Regions from separate parts of the Synechococcus sp. A10-1-5-1 genome, predicted to be linked through region 2. Evidence: predicted binding sites of a transcription regulator. Region 2 holds the regulator's gene; the other holds the start of a gene.
What was found. Region 2 encodes NtcA, which controls nitrogen genes in cyanobacteria. Its sites were predicted from a motif close to GTANCNNNNGNTAC; they were not measured.
Positions count from the first base shown of each region.

Region 1: MY494_RS08890 (anthranilate phosphoribosyltransferase family protein) is a predicted target of NtcA. The motif match lies at 4,147-4,160, and genes of this name have one in related genera.

Region 1 covers NZ_CP096032.1:1,655,991-1,663,616, forward strand. Annotated here, with positions in the region: gene MY494_RS08870 (molybdopterin oxidoreductase family protein) at 1-2,054, shown strand, start outside; gene MY494_RS08875 (nitrate reductase associated protein) at 2,035-2,502, opposite strand; gene MY494_RS08880 (hypothetical protein) at 2,635-2,796, shown strand; gene MY494_RS08885 (hypothetical protein) at 2,824-3,021, shown strand; gene MY494_RS08890 (anthranilate phosphoribosyltransferase family protein) at 3,031-4,095, opposite strand; gene cynS (cyanase) at 4,319-4,771, shown strand; gene MY494_RS08900 (hypothetical protein) at 4,842-5,627, opposite strand; gene MY494_RS08905 (formate/nitrite transporter family protein) at 5,631-6,521, opposite strand; gene MY494_RS08910 (ferredoxin--nitrite reductase) at 6,577-6,750, opposite strand; gene MY494_RS08915 (ferredoxin--nitrite reductase) at 6,827-7,626, opposite strand, start outside.
Region 2 covers NZ_CP096032.1:1,276,371-1,283,996, reverse strand. Annotated here, with positions in the region: gene MY494_RS07075 (glycoside hydrolase family 38 C-terminal domain-containing protein) at 1-86, shown strand, start outside; gene psbN (photosystem II reaction center protein PsbN) at 83-223, opposite strand; gene psbH (photosystem II reaction center phosphoprotein PsbH) at 310-510, shown strand; gene MY494_RS07060 (TatA/E family twin arginine-targeting protein translocase) at 515-766, shown strand; gene pth (aminoacyl-tRNA hydrolase) at 774-1,406, shown strand; gene MY494_RS07050 (DUF3146 family protein) at 1,413-1,670, shown strand; gene MY494_RS07045 (resolvase) at 1,648-2,097, opposite strand; gene MY494_RS07040 (DUF3084 domain-containing protein) at 2,094-3,251, opposite strand; gene ntcA (global nitrogen regulator NtcA) at 3,327-4,067, opposite strand; gene rph (ribonuclease PH) at 4,133-4,867, opposite strand; gene MY494_RS07025 (cob(I)yrinic acid a,c-diamide adenosyltransferase) at 4,985-5,575, shown strand; gene dcd (dCTP deaminase) at 5,575-6,168, shown strand; gene thyX (FAD-dependent thymidylate synthase) at 6,172-6,894, opposite strand; gene MY494_RS07010 (thioredoxin domain-containing protein) at 6,949-7,515, opposite strand; gene MY494_RS07005 (NIL domain-containing protein) at 7,573-7,626, shown strand, end outside.

The DNA.
Region 1 (7,626 bases), 380 kb from region 2:
GCATCAAGGGGGCGACCGTTGGCGAGACCTTGGCCCGGGGGCGCCTTCGCGAGCCCCTCTATCGCGCCAGCCTGGACGAACCGTTCCAACCCATCACTTGGGAGCAGGCGATGGACCTGCTGGTGGGCCGCATCCGCAGCACCTTGGCCACCAAGGGCCCCGATGCGATTGCGATGTATGGATCGGGCCAGTTCCACACCGAGGACTACTACCTGGCTCAGAAGCTGTTGAAAGGTGCGTTGGGCACGAACAACTTCGATGCCAACTCCCGCCTGTGCATGAGCTCCGCGGTGGCGGGCTACACCCGCAGCCTGGGCTCCGACGGCCCCCCGGCCTGTTACGAGGATTTGGACCACTGCACAGTGGCCTTCCTGATCGGGACCAACACCGCGGAATGCCACCCGGTGCTGTTTCAGCGCCTCTTGAAACGCAAAAAGCGCAATCCCGGCAGCGTGAAGATCGTCGTCGTCGATCCCCGCTTAACGGAGACCGCGAAGGCTGCGGATGTGCATCTGCCCATCGCTCCTGGCACGGACCTGGCGTTGCTCCACGGCCTGGCCCATCTGGTCCTCCGTGAGAACGGTCAGGACCCGGCGTTCATTGACGATCACACCGAGAACTACAAGGCCTTCTTTGATCTCGCGGCTCGCTGGACGCCGCGCAAGGTTGCTCGGTTCTGCAACATTCCAGAAAAGCGGCTGCGGGAGGTGGCGGAGCTCTTCCACCGCCGTGAGCGGGTGCTCAGCCTGTGGTCGATGGGGGTCAACCAGCGGCGCGAAGGCACCGCGGTGGTGGGTGGTCTGATCAACCTGCATTTGTTGACCGCTCAGATCGGCAAGGAGGGTGCGGGTCCCTTCTCCCTGACGGGCCAGCCCAATGCCATGGGTGGACGCGAGGCCGGGGGCCTGGCCCATCTGTTGCCGGGCTACCGCGTTGTGACCAATTCCGAGCACCGCCAGGAGGTTGAACAGGCCTGGCAGTTCCCCGCCGGACGCATTGCGGCGGCCCCCGGCTTGGCGGCCTGGCAACAGGTGGAGGCGATGGAGCGGGGTGAGCTGGATTTGTGGTGGGTGGCCGCCACCAATCCTTTGGTGAGCATGCCGGACCTCGATCGGGTCAAGGCCGCGATGCGGCGCTGCCCGTTGGTGGTGGTCAGTGACGCCTACGCGGATACCGAAACCTCCCACTACGCGCACCTGTTGTTGCCCGCGGCCCAATGGAGTGAAAAGGCTGGGGCGATGACCAATTCGGAGCGTCGGGTGACCTATTGCCCGGCCTACCGCCCCCGCCATGGGGAGAGCCGTCCGGATTGGGAGGTGTTCGCCGAGGTGGGCCGGCGTTTGGGTTTTGAGGAGCAATTCAGCTACGCCTCTGCCGCGGAGGTGTACGCGGAATTCAGTCAGCTCACGGTGGGCCGACTCTGTGATGTCTCCGGTCTCAGTCACGCTTTGTTGGAGGAGGCGGGCCCGCAGCAGTGGCCCTTCCCCGCGGGGGCATCAGCCAGCAGCGAGGCCAAGCGGCTCTACAGCGACCATCAATTCGCAACGCCTTCGGGTCGTGCCCGCTTCTGCACGGATCAACCCATGGGTCTGGCGGAGCCCCCCTGCGAGACCTACCCGTTGGTGCTCACCGTGGGCCGGTATCTCGGTCAGTGGCACACGATGACCCGCACGGGGAAGGTCGAGCGGTTGCAGACCATGCACCCGAAGCCTCTGTTGGAGGTGCATCCGCAAGATGCCTTGGAGCTGCAGTTAAAGGATGGGGAGCTCGCCGCCGTGAGCTCCCGCCGCGGACACATCACGGCGACGGTGAAGGTCACCGATCGCATCCGCCGGGGCTCGGTGTTTCTGCCGATGCATTGGGGGTTCACCCAGGAGAACGCCTGTGAGGCCAACACCTTGATGCACGATCAGGCCTGCCCGGTTTCCAAGCAGCCCGAACTCAAGGCCTGCGCCGTGATCGTTGCTCCAGCGGTGTCGGTGGTGAAGCCGCTCGAGCAGGAGGCCGGACGGCTCGAGGCACTCCGCCGCTGGTTTACGCCAGCACTTCGCTGAAGGCCGCCTCCAGGTTGTGGTGGTCATGCCCCGGCCGCGCCAGCTTGCAGAGGGCAAAGCGCTCGAGCTCGCTGAGGGCGGACCACTGCTCGGGCTGGAGGGTGATGCCGCGGTTCTGGGCGGCGGCGGTGAGGAGCTCGGGGATCTCGAGGGGGTTCTGCCAGGTCTCCCCGGTTGAGATCGGCAGCGTTTTGGCCTGACCGTCGGCCATGGACTCGGTGCACGCCAGCAGGTGTTGGCGCAGTTGAGCGAGGCCCTCCGGCGTGTCCTCCCAGTCGACGAGGCTCTGCCGTTGCGTTTGGTTCAGGGCCAGCCAGTGGTTGAGCTTGAGCTTGACGCCACAGAGATCCAGCTTGCGGCGCACGCAGAGGGGAATGCAGCGCCAATTGCCGATGAAATCGCTCTCGAAGTCAAAGCAATGGCTTGCCGAGGGGGCCTCAGAGGTCACGGCCAGACGGGGTTCTGGTAGTGATTTTGACGCTTCTGGGGATTGCTGGCAGTGGGGTGAACGGTTTGGTGTCAACGGCACCCAAATGCGTCCGTTGATCTCTTCAAACTCACCTCAATCAACCGCTCTGCCATGCGTCTCGCCGTTGCTCTTGGGGTGTTGCTGGGCGGTTCCCATGGCTGGCTGAGCAGCGATCGTCTGTTGGCCGGCGCAGCCGCTTGGTCCATCGCACCGGCGGCTTCCACAACGTTTTGGACTGGTTCAGCTGGCGATGGCTGGCTGGCGTCTCCATAGTGGTTGGGTCGAATCCCTTCTGCCGTCATGGCAACCAAAACTGGAGTCGCGGCTCAGGGCCGCCATCCCCTGACCATTGCTACGGGTTTCGTCGGAGCCTTTGTTGTGGCGTCCTTGGGCGTTCAGCTCATCCGTAGCGCTTCCGTCTCGACCTCTGCACCCGCTTCGGTGCAGCCCGTGATCGCTGGTCAAGCCGCGATGTGGCAAGTCCTGGGCGAGCGCTGAGTTCGCTTGTCAACCCATCTCCTGGCGGAGCCGTTGGAGATGGGTCATGACGGCCCCTGAGCTGAGCAGTTCCCGGCAACGCTCCAGTCCGTTGGCATGGGTGCTCTCAAGACCCGCCTGCCATACATAGGTGCCGGCATTCCAGATCAGAGCAGTCGCGAGTTCCCCTTGCCCGCCAAGGGCGGCTGCGGCTTGGCTGCTCCAGGTCTCCAGTCCTTCCCAGAGGGGATCAGCCCCGTAGCAACCGTTGTCCCTGGGGTGGAGGATCTGGCGTCCCTCGTCCTCGGGGCCTGGTCGGCCGGTGACGCAAGCCCGGCTGATGGGCAGATCGGTGCTTCCTTCGAGACCTTTCACGGTGAGCACGTTGGTTTCTCCGGCGAGTTCGAGTGCTTTCCAGGCCCGCGCTTCGGTGGGTGGGTGCACAAAGCCACTGACCAGGAGATGCTCGCCTTGGTGCGCAGTCCAGAGCAGTTCCAGGCTCGCGAGGGGTGGCCTCTTGCCAAGGTCCTCTCGATAGGGAATCAGGGATTCGGCATCGGGTAGGTGATCGGGTTGATGCACCAGGGCCAGATCGCAGCACTGGAGCTTCTCTTGCACCCAGGCAACACTGCGGCCGGCCAGTTGGAGCCCCAGGGCGGCGAAGAGCTCCATGGCCGTGATTCCGTACTTCACCGGAATCCGGCCGGCCCCTTGCAGGACCACGGGTAGCCCGGCGCTGGAGAGCACTAGAGCGGTGAGCGGATAAATCGGGGCCGTTCGGGTCCGCCCGTCGAAGGGCATGCCGAAGCTGATGGCCGGCTTCTCGGTCCTGAGTTGAGGGCCCCGCTGGCGGTAAACATCGAGCATCCCGGTGAGTTCCTGGGGTTCGGGCCGGCGGATGCGGTGGGCGATCAGGAAGGCACCGATTTGGGCCGGACTGGCCGCTCCGTCGAGCATGAGCTCGAGGGCATGGGCGGCCTCTTCACGGCTGAGGCCACGGCTGGTGTGCTCGCCACTGCCTACCTTTTGCAGGTACGCCTTGAATGTTGCTCGGCCTTGGGGCGTGCTGTCGGTGACGGGTGCGGCGACGGTCATGCCGACAGAGGGACACTGAATTGATTTTCTGTGGCCACAGGACCGGTTCTGGTAGCAGCGGCTACTAATCGGTTGCCGGCTCCGTAGCAACGGCTGCGCAGCGCGTGCGCAACTGCGGCGATTCTTGTTGCTGAACGGATGGCAGATAGCGCTCCATTCTGTTCGCTCCTCTCATCGCTATTAGCCTGTCTCCATGACGGTTACACCTGTTTCCATGCCCTCGCTGGCTGCTCCTTCGCCAGCCACAATCACCGCCACCTTGATGGCAGCAAAGAAGGCCAAGGGCCTCAGCTTTGCCGACCTGGAATCCGCGCTGGGTCGTGACGAGGTTTGGATTGCTTCGTTGTTCTATGGCCAGTCCACCGCCTCGCCCGAAGAGGCTCAGAAGCTCGCTGAACTGTTGAGCCTTGATCACGCCATTGCCGAGGCCCTGCAAGCCTTCCCGACCAAGGGTGGCCTGGATCCTGTGATCCCCACCGACCCACTGATCTATCGCTTCTACGAGATCATGCAGGTCTATGGAATGCCCCTGAAGGACGTCATTCAAGAGAAGTTTGGCGACGGCATCATGAGTGCCATCGACTTCACTCTGGATGTCGACAAAGTTGAAGATCCCGCTGGTGATCGCGTCAAGGTCACCATGTGCGGCAAATTCCTTCCCTATAAAAAGTGGTGAGTTGATCTCCCCATGCAAAAGCCCCCGCAAGGGGGGCTTTTTTTATGGTCACAAACCTCAGAGTGAAAACCTAGGCATTGATGGCTTGTTCAATCCAGGCGCGATGTCGGATCTGGGCCTTGAGCTGACGCTCCAGCGGCTCTTCGAGCACTGTGCCGGCTAGCTGGCTGCGTAGGGCTAGCAAGTGTTGGCAGCTCTCGAGGCTGCCGATGCAACCGAGGGCTTGAAGAGCTGTCTCAGCCACACCTGGCAGTGCATCCGGGCTGATGCGGCTGCTGATCGCCTCTAAGACGACGGGTTCGTTGCGCCTTTGCAAAAGCTTGATTGTGGCGATGACAACCTCGGACCGGAAATCCTCCAGGAGTGGGGTCGTCAGCCGCAGAACTTCGCTGGCTTCGAGGCTGCGGTTGCGGAAGGTCAGCAGCGTCAGTCCTGCCAGGCGATGGCTTTGGCCAGGGGCCCTCAGTGCGTCTTCGATGATCGTGATGTCGATCAGGTTTCCCCAGCAACCCAGCGCTTCAAGCACCTCAGGCTCAAGCTCGCCGGCATTCGGAAGCCAGGCCAAGAGTTGCTCGCAGGCTTGGGGGTGGTGACAGATGCCCAGGGCGCGGATCAGCGGTCTCGTGATGCCCTGCGATTGGCAGAGGGGAAGGATCCAATCGATAGCCTCGGGTCCAGCCATCCCCAAGCGCTCAGCGAGGCTGAGGGCGAGGGATGGATCACAGACCCGAGGCAGAAGATTGCTCAGTTCCTCAAGGGAGAGGGGCTGCCGCCGCCAGCGTCCCAGCCGCTCGCTTAAAGCAGCTTCCTCCAACGGTGAGAGGAGCCCGGAAACGGAGGCGACAGCGGTTCCCACGGATCAGCGAGCCCCCAGCTCAGCGGCCAGCTCGCGCTCGAGCTTGTCGTCGTGCTCGTTAGGCAGAACGTTGGCCATCTTGGTGCGATGGGTGCTGTAGAAGAGCATTCCGATGAACACCATCCCGCCGACGATGTTGCCAAGGGTGACGGGGATGAAGTTCCAGACGATCACCTTGCCGAAGGGGACGCCAGAGCCCAGCAGGGGACCGGCGGTGTGAAGGAACTGGTTCACCACGATGTGCTCCATGCCCATCGTTTGGAAGGCCGTGATCGGCAGCCAGCAGGCGAGCAGTTTGCCGGGGACGCTCTTGCTCACCAAGGCCATGGTCACGCCCAGGCAGACGAGCCAGTTAGCGACCAATCCGCGTAGGAAAGCCAGGAAGAAGCCAGTGCTGCCGAGGGCTTCGTACTTGGTGATGACGTTGAGCTTGTTCAGTTTGATGATAGTGGCGGCCACGACCTGCCAGCCCTTGCCACCATCGGCAGCGGCCAGAGGTTCAACGGTGCCAGCGCTGGTGAGGCTGACCCACATGATCAGCGCCACCACCAAGGTGCCGATGAAGTTGCCGATCCAGACCCAGGTCCAGTTGCGGAAGGTGGAGCCCCAGCTCGCCTTGCCCGCCCAAACGCTCATGGGCAGCAGGGCGAAGTTGCCAGTGACGAGCTCCATGCCGAAGAGCACGATGCTGGCGAAACCGAAGGGGAAGAGCAGCGAGCCCAGGAAGGGCATCTTGCTCTGGGCGGCCACAGTCAGAGCAAGAATGACGGCGAGGCCAAGGATGGCGCCGGAATAGAAACCGCGGATCAGCAGGTTCTTGACGCTGACCGTGGCCTTTTTGCCGCCGGCGGCAATCATGCCGTCGACGAGCTCGTTGGGTAAGACGTAGTCCATTTGTGAGGCTGTAGCGCTCATGTGCCGCTATAGAGAAGGTGGATGGGTGGTGGACTTAACCGCTGATGCGGTTCATCAAGCGAGAAACGATGTCTTGACTGCCGTTGGGCCGATTGACCGGAGCTTTGTCGTCGCCACTGCTGCTGATCCAATTGACAAAGCGAGAAAAAAGATCGCGTTTGTTTGGGTTTGTTTGTGATGTCATGTTGAGGATCCAGGTGTCATCCAATTGAGGGCAGGCTTCAGAAGACAGGAGCGCCTGATCTCAAAAACTGTGGCTAATTTGTATTGACGACTGCGGTGTTCTAAGTCCGAGGCTTGGCGCCAAACTGTTCAATTAGAACTTCTTTGAGGACCGCTTGGATTTGACTCGCCGGTATTCCTTTGCGGTGCATTTCACCGACCTGTGGATTGGCGCCTTGTGAACCGCCAATGGTGAGGTTGTAGCCCTCGCCCATGCCGCCGTCGGGTTGTTTGGTTTTGGTCCCGGTGAGGCCGATGGCTCCCATGTAGGCCTGGCCGCAGGTGTTCGGGCAGCCTGTCCAGTGGATCTTCAGCTCCTCCGGCAGAACCAATTCGCGATCGAGGGCCTCAGCGGCTGCGAGGGCCTGATCTTTGGTGTTGGTGAGGGCAAAGCTGCAGTAGGTGTTGCCGGTGCAGCTCACGGTTCCAGCGGCGATGTGGCTGGGGTGGAGGCTGAAGCGCTGCAGCAGTGGCTCGGCCTCAAAGGCCTGGAGTTGGGTGCTGGCGATGCCGGTGAAGATGACGTTCTGATCTTCCGTGAGCCGGACTGAACCATCGCCATGGCGCTCGGCAAGTGCGGCGATGTCCTGGAAGTCTTCGGCGCGCAGGCGGCCGACGGGGATATGGACGCCGGCGTAGTGCAGGTCCTCTTGTTTCTGAGGGTGGATGCCGTAGTGGGAGCGGGGTTCGGCATCAAAGACTGAGCCCGGATCGGGGGTGAGGGGGCCGAAGCGCTCTTCAACCATGGCCCGGAATGTCTCCAGCCCCACCTCGTCGAGGTACAGACGGAAGCGGCCCTTGGGGCGCTTGTCCCGTTCACCGTTGTCGCGCCAGATCTTGATGACGGCCTCGGTGATCGCGC
Region 2 (7,626 bases):
GTCGGGGAGACAGTGAGACATGGACGCGCGGAGGCCTTGTGCTCAAGCCGTGGCAGCTGCTGGCTCTGGAGTTGGAATGCGACTAGTCCTCGTGGTCGTCGAAGGGGTCGCTGAGCTGCTTCGACGGTGGTCCAAAAGCGGTGTAGATCCCGAAGCCGGTCAGGCCCAGCAGCACGACCAAGACGGCCAGTGCCACTGACATGGCTGGGGAGGTGGTTTCCATCACAACTCTCGACGGGGCCGGCCGCTCGAGCAGCCAGGCCCCTTATAGTAACGAGACCTACTCCTTGCCAGAGAGCACAGCCCGTCATGGCTCAACGCACCCGCCTGGGAGATCTGCTGCGTCCCCTGAACTCCGAGTACGGCAAGGTTGTGCCTGGCTGGGGTACCACTCCAGTGATGGGCGTGTTCATGGCCCTGTTCCTGGTGTTCCTGCTGGTGATCCTCCAGCTGTACAACAAGTCGCTGATCCTCGACGGCATCACCGTGAACTGGAACGGCATCGGCTGATTCGATGAACGTGTTTGGGATCGGACTTCCTGAGATGGCGGTGATTGCCGCCGTTGGTCTTTTGGTGTTTGGTCCCAAGCGCCTCCCTGAATTGGGTCGCACCCTTGGGAAAACCTTGAAGGGCTTCCAGTCCGCCTCGAAGGAATTTGAGCAGGAGTTCCGTAAGGCCGTCGACACCGTGGAAGCTGAAGTCACTCAGGCAACTCCCGATTCGCAGCCTCAACTCAAGGCCGAAGACGAGCAAGCGGCCGGTTGAGGCATTCATGACTCCTTTGAGTCTTGTTGTTGGTTTGGGTAACCCGGGCGAGAAGTACGCAGGCACCCGCCACAACGTCGGTTTCATGGCGCTTGAGCAGTTGGCGAAGCGTCAAAACAGCAGCTTTAAGCAGCAGTCCAAGTTGCATGGCTTGCTGGCTGAAGTGGGGCAAGGTGCAGAGCGTTTGCGTTTGTTGATGCCCCAGACCTACATGAACGACAGCGGTCGCTCGATTCGGGCGGCTCTCGATTGGTTTGGGTTTGAACCGGCTCAGATGCTGATCCTTGTGGATGACATGGATCTTCCCCTTGGTCGATTGCGCTTGAGGCTCTCGGGTGGTGCTGGGGGACACAACGGCTTGCGCAGCACCATTTCCCATCTCGGGAGTCAAGAGTTTCCTCGCCTTCGGATTGGGATTGGTGCCCCTGCACTGAACCCAGTTGAGCGCAAACAGCGCACCGTTGGCCACGTGCTCGGCCGCTTTGCAGTCGCCGAACAGCCGGTTCTTGGGGAAGTCATTGATGAGGTCTTGTCTGGCCTCGATCTGATTCAACGCCTGGGGTTTGAGCGGGCTGGTAACAGGCTCAACGGTTTTGTTGCTCCCTCTGCAGCCAAGCTGGTCGAGCAACCCACTGCCTGAGTCCGCGTGAGTCGCCTCCCCACCACGACGGCGCAATTGCGGGTGCTGCGCCAAAGCTTTAGCCAGCGGGTGCTCGAGGGTGAGGTCAGTGCTGGTGGATTTCAGTGGACCTTCGCCTGGTTCTTTGATCGCGGCGAGCTGCAGGTGGAGCCCTCCCTGGGCCGGGCTTTGATTCAGGACGCGTTGCTGCGCTTCCTGCTGAAAACCGACTACCAGCTGGAGGCTGGTGGGGACTACGCCTTCAACGTTCGCGCGAAGTTTTGAGGCGCAGCAGGGGCAAGCCAGGAGAACGTCTGAGTTCAGTGCCCCAATGGCGTTCCAGCAGCAGCTGCGCGACCACATCGTCGTAGTCCCGTGGGGGCAGCCTGAGGCCCTCCGGCAGTAATCGCCGCCAGCCTTGAGGCGGTTCCAGCTGCCAGTAGCGTGAGCGTGCGGCCAGGGTGGTTCCAGCTTCAGGGGTCACGTGGACGCTGAGGCCGAGGGCGATGAGCTGTTGTTGCCAGTGTTTGCTGCCCGTTCCGTTGCCGAGCACCACCGCTTCGAGGCCAGGGTCAACCTGCCAGATCTGAATTTGAGCCAGGCAGTCCTCAGGAGAGAGCACTGCGGCGACGTTGACCATCCCGGCGACCTGGTCACACAAGGCCAATCCACATTTGCTGAGGCCTGGGTCCAGGCCGAGCCAAGTGCTCATGGGCTTTGCCAGCGGATGGCCACGGCAATGGGGTCGGCCAGATCGCTGTTGGCTCTGGAGACGGCCTCGAGTTTCGCCGTCTTTCCCTGGGGACGGTTCACCAGGGCGTCGGCCAGTTGGCTGAGGCGCGCCGGGTCGAATTGGAGGCCATTGGCTAGAGCCCCTTGGCGTTGGGCGCGGGTGAAGGCCGCGGCTAGGAGCAGGTTGAGGCGGCTGCGCACCTGATCTGGTGATCGTTCATCGATCTCCAGGACGGTGGTGGCCAGTTGCTCACCGCTGCGAACGACCCGCTTGTTGGGCCTGACATCCGGGAAAGCCACCACCTGACGCTCGCCCTTGAGCACGTTGGCGGCCGAGATCAGACTGACCACCCACTCACCTCTCTTGCTGAGGGTCGTCTCCAATTTGCTGATGTCGCTGCGCGGGACCAGGAGGATTTGGCGGTTGGGTGTCTCCCCGGGCAGCACCCGTTGGTAGACGTTCAGATTCGTGCGTTGCAGCAGCGCGTGAATCACCTCCCTGGCCTGGCTGGGTTTCTCGATTCGCACCTTGGCGACCTCGAGGAGTTGGCCGCTGCTGATCACCACATCGCCTTGCCGTAGGGCAATCAGATTGCGCTCGAGGCGCTCCAGTTCTTGGCTGCTGCTCTTGATCTTGCTGTTCAGCTTGGCGAGCTCAGAGCGGTTGCGTTGCAGGTCTGCATCCTTGGCCGCGATGTCGCGGCTGAGGCGATCGCGCTCGGCTTCCAGTTGCCGGCGTTGCTCCATCAGCGGGGCCAGTTCCCGTTGGAGTCGGCTGGCCTGCTGGGCCACCACCTTGAGTTGGCTTTGGGCCTCGCTGCGTTCCTTCTCTGCACTGAGAAGGGCAGTGCGGCTCTGTGCCAAGTCGTTGCGGCTGTCCCGCAAGCGCTGCTCGATCTGATCGAGTTCGAACAGCCCCGTGCGCAGGCGATCACTGACGAGCAGCATCAGACCGAGCGAGATCGCGCTGATCAAGCTGCCGGTCAGGACCGTGATGACCACGGCCGTCTTCTTGGGCCGCAGCCGAAACAAGCTCAGACGCGCCTTGCCGACCTTGGATCCCAAGCGATCTCCCAGGGTGGAGAGCACTCCCCCGAGGATGAGCAGCGCCAGGATGAGGATCCAGCCGGACACGACGTTGGGCGACGACGGTCAGTATCGGTTGCAGGCGGTGGGAAATCAGCTGGGATCAGCCACCAGTTCAGCCGTTTAGCTGAAGCGTTTGGCGAGGGCCAAGGGATCGAAAACGGTGATTTTCTTGCGATCGATTTGCACCAGACCGTCGTTGCGTAAGTCACCCAGCAGGCGTGTGATGGTGACCCGGGTGGATCCAATCGCTTCGGCGATGGCCTGGTGGGAGAGACGCAGGTCGATCGTGATGCCTTCGCTGCTGGGAACCCCAAAGTCGCGGCAGAGCACCAGCAGGAAACTCACCAGTCGCGAGGACATGTCGCGGTGGGTGAGGGTTTCGATCATGGTCTCGGTTTGCAGGATCCGAGAGGACAGGCCCTGCAGCAGCAGCAGGCCCACCGCGGGGTCTTGCTCAATGGCCTTCCGCACCGAGGTGGCGGGGGCTGTCACCAGCTCGACGCGGGTGAAAGCAATGGAGTGATAGAAGCGATCCGAGCGCTGGCCGGTCAGCAGGGAGAGCACCCCGAACAGGCTGTTTTCCCTCAGGAGCGCCACCGTGATCTCCTCGCCCGATTCGTACACGCGGGAGAGGCGGACTGCTCCGCGTTTGAGGAGGTAGACCTTCTCGGCTGGATCCCCAGGGAAAAAGATCGTTTTGCCGCGCTCGACGATTTCCGTCGTGCTGCCGCTGAGGCCCCGGATCACATCCAGGAGCGTTGCATTAGGCGGTAGCGGACTGCCCGCGATCGGTGCGATCACGGACGTACCGGTAGTGGGGCTAGGGGAGTAGCGGCTGAATCCTTGCGTGGCCACAACCATGTCAGCGCGACTGATGTGTTTTGGAACCTACGGATCAGTCCAGGGCAGCCATGTAGCCATTGAAACTAATTCGGGGCTTCTGCCAAGGCCTGGCTCTGAGCGCTCAGAAGGCGCTGGATTCCAGCTTCGGCCAGGTCAACCAGGGTAGAAAGCTGTTGGCGACTGAAGGGTGCGCCCTCTGCGGTGCCCTGAATTTCGAGCAAATGCTGCTCTTGATTCATCACCACGTTCAAATCCACCTCGGCTCGGCTGTCTTCGCTGTAGTCCAGATCCAGTAGCGCGTTCCCATCGACCAGGCCAACCGAGACCGCTGCCACCTGGCCGATTAGGGGAGAGCGCTCCAGTACCCCCCGCTGCTCGAGCCGGCGCAGTCCCAGGGCCAAGGCGGCCCAGGCTCCAGTAATGGAGGCCGTGCGGGTCCCGGCGTCTGCCTGCAGAACGTCGCAATCGACCTGCAGCGTCCTCTCGCCCAGAGCCTCGAGATCGAGGCAGGCCCTGAGGCTGCGGCCAATCAGGCGTTGAATTTCCTGGGTGCGGCCGCTCAGCTTCATCAGCTCCCTTGGCTGGCGGCTGGGGGTGCTGGCCGGCAGCAGTCTGTAGTCGGCACTTAGCCAGCCTTTGCCTGAGCCTTTTCGCCATTTCGGGACGCCTTCCTCGAGGCAAACGCTGCAGATCACGGCGGTTCGACCCGTGTGAACCGTGACTGAGCTCAGGGCAAACCCCATCGGATCCCAGTCGAAGCGAGTGCTGCGCAGATCCATGGCGCCGCGGCCGTCCCGCCGAGGTTGGGTGCTGCTCATTGCGGGCTGACTCAGTGTCTTGATGGTACGGGTGTTTGCACTACAGGTAGTGCTTGTTGCTTGCCGGACGGCCTAACGCCGCTACATTCAGGATCCCAAGCGGCAGCCATGCAATCGATGACGGCCAGCCTTGCAGCCACTCCCAGCGCTACGCCCCGTGCTGGACACCTGCGCCCGCTGGCCTCGATTCCAGCGTCTGCTCCTTCCCGCAGCGTTCGTCTGGCGGCCCAGCAGGAGGGGCAACTCCAGGTGCACACAGCGCCGTTCCGCGGCAGCTTCAGCGGGGTGTTCAGTCAGGCCTTGCGCAGTGCAGGACTGGGCAGCCGTGTCCTGGTCAGCCAGTTTCTCAAAGGTGGCGTCGATCAAGGCCTCGAGCGCAGCGTCTGGCTCTGTGGCCGTCTGCAGTGGCTCAGGCCAGCGGTGGCGGGTTGCTTGGCGGAGCCCACGCCTGCGTCGCAGGCGGATGTGGAGGCCGTGAGGGAGATCTGGGAGTACACCCGGGAGCAGTTCCTGGGTGGTCAGCTCGATCAGCTCGTGCTTGATGAGCTCGGTCTGGCGGTGGAGTTGGGCTATCTGACTGAGGTGGAAGTGGTCTCTGCTCTGGAGCAGCGGCCCTCTCACCTGGATGTGATCCTGACTGGGCCGTCCATGCCCACGGCTTTGTTGGCCATGGCTGATCAGGTCACCCAGCTGCGCCGAGGTTTCTAATGCTCAAAAACGACCGTTGGATCAATGAGCAGGCCGCTGCGGGCATGCTCGAGCCGTTTCAGCCGCAGCTGGTTCGTCATCTCGATCCTGAGAACAGTGAAAAGCCGGTTCTGAGCTTTGGCTGCTCGTCCTATGGCTACGACCTGCGCCTGTCCCCCCAGGAGTTCCTGATCTTCCGGCACGTGCCTGGCACGATCATGAACCCCAAGCGCTTCAATCCAGCCAACTTGGAGCCCGTGCCTTTGCACGAGGACGAAGACGGCTCGTACTTCATCCTCCCGGCCCATTCCTATGGGTTGGGTGTGGCGCTCGAGAAGATGCGTGTGCCACCCAACATCACCGTGATCTGCCTGGGCAAGAGCACCTATGCCCGCCTGGGAATCATCGTCAACACCACTCCAGCTGAGGCCAGCTGGGAAGGTCACCTGACCTTGGAGTTCAGCAACTCCTCCGGTGCGGACTGCCGGATTTATGCCAATGAGGGCATCTGCCAGCTGCTCTTTTTTGAAGGAGACCCCTGCGAGACGACCTACAAGGACCGGGCCGGGAAGTACCAGCACCAGCCCGAGCGGGTCACCCTGGCGCGAATCTGAGGCTCAGGGAGCCAAACGCGCCTTGTGTAGGCGGCTCTTTTCGTACCAAGCCGCAAACTCTGGGGCCCAGGCCTGGAGGTGTGGCCACATCAGGTCACAGAGCACCCGGATCTCTTCCTGGGCGTCGAGCTTGGCGCGCAGGTCCATGAAGTGCAGGAACGCCCGCAGCGAGAAGCTCACCACAAAGTGCTGGCGGTAATCGAAGGGCAAGATTCCGCGGGCGTGTTCTTCCGCGAAGCCGGCCGCCAGCATGTCGCGGTAGCGCTCAGCGGCCACTTGGCAGAGGGCGAGATCCTTCTGCCGCTCTTCAGCCGTGTAGGTGTACTTCTTGCCTTGTCGATCGCTGTACTGCCCTTCCGGCCGGAGGTAGAAGACCTCTTCCAGTTCGAGTTCCCCGTTGGCGGCACGGCAGATCCGATCGCCCGTGTAGCGCATCGATTGGACGTCAAAGCTCACGCCCACCCTGTGGGTGCGGGCCTGCTGCATCACAGAGTGGGGGAACCAGCCGACATTCAGAACGATCTGGGCGTGCTCGAGCGGTCCGTAGTGACCGCGCTCGCCGGCCAGTAGACGTTTGACGCAGATCTCTCCGGCGCGGGTCTCATCAGGCCATTCCCCCCGATCAGCGGCCACAAACCCTTCGCTGTAGTCCTGGTGCATCCCCGCGTAGACGCACTGCTGGGGGTTGGGGGTCGCTGCAATCAGCTCAACCCGAAAGCGTTTCATGGGCGGGCGATGGAGTTGGGAGCTGGTGCTGCAGGGTAACGGGCTTTGCGGGACTCAGCTGTGGCTGCGGGGACCTGCCATGGCGGTGGTCTCTGCTTTCGGTAAAACGCTGGTCTCGGCGACTCCAGCCATGGCCGGTAAGGGGGAACCGCTGATCAGGGCGGCGCTCAGGGCCTCCAATTCGCCTTGATTGCGGGCCCCAACGGCGCGGCCAATGGGGGCGCCACTGGCATCGAAGAACTCCAGCTGCGGGATGCCATTCACGTCGTAGCGATCCACCTCCGGTTGCCAGCGGGGGTTGTCGACATTGAGCAGCACAACATCGAGTTGCTCGTGGTGTTCGCCCTCCACCCGCTCCATCGCTGGGGCCATGGCTTGGCAGGCCTCGCACCAGTCGGCGTAGAACTCGATCAGGCTCGGCCGGCCGTTGCTGAGCGCGACGGCGGGTTCGAGCGATTGGCGTGCCAGTTTTTCCAACGGGGCTGCCGGCGAGAGCCCCCCGCGCAGAAGGAAGAGCCCCAGGGCCAGCAGGGCTGCCACCGCGGCGAGCAGCATCCGCTCGCGCCGTCCCAGGGCTGCTGTGTTGCTGTCCACAGGAGGTGTGTTCGTGCTTTGGGCCAATCTGCCAGGGCTGTTCGCGTTCCGCGTCGATACCCTGACGGTGGCTGAGTTGCGCCCTTGAAACGCCGCATCACCCTTCACTTTCCGCGGGAGGCGGTGCATCAGCCGATT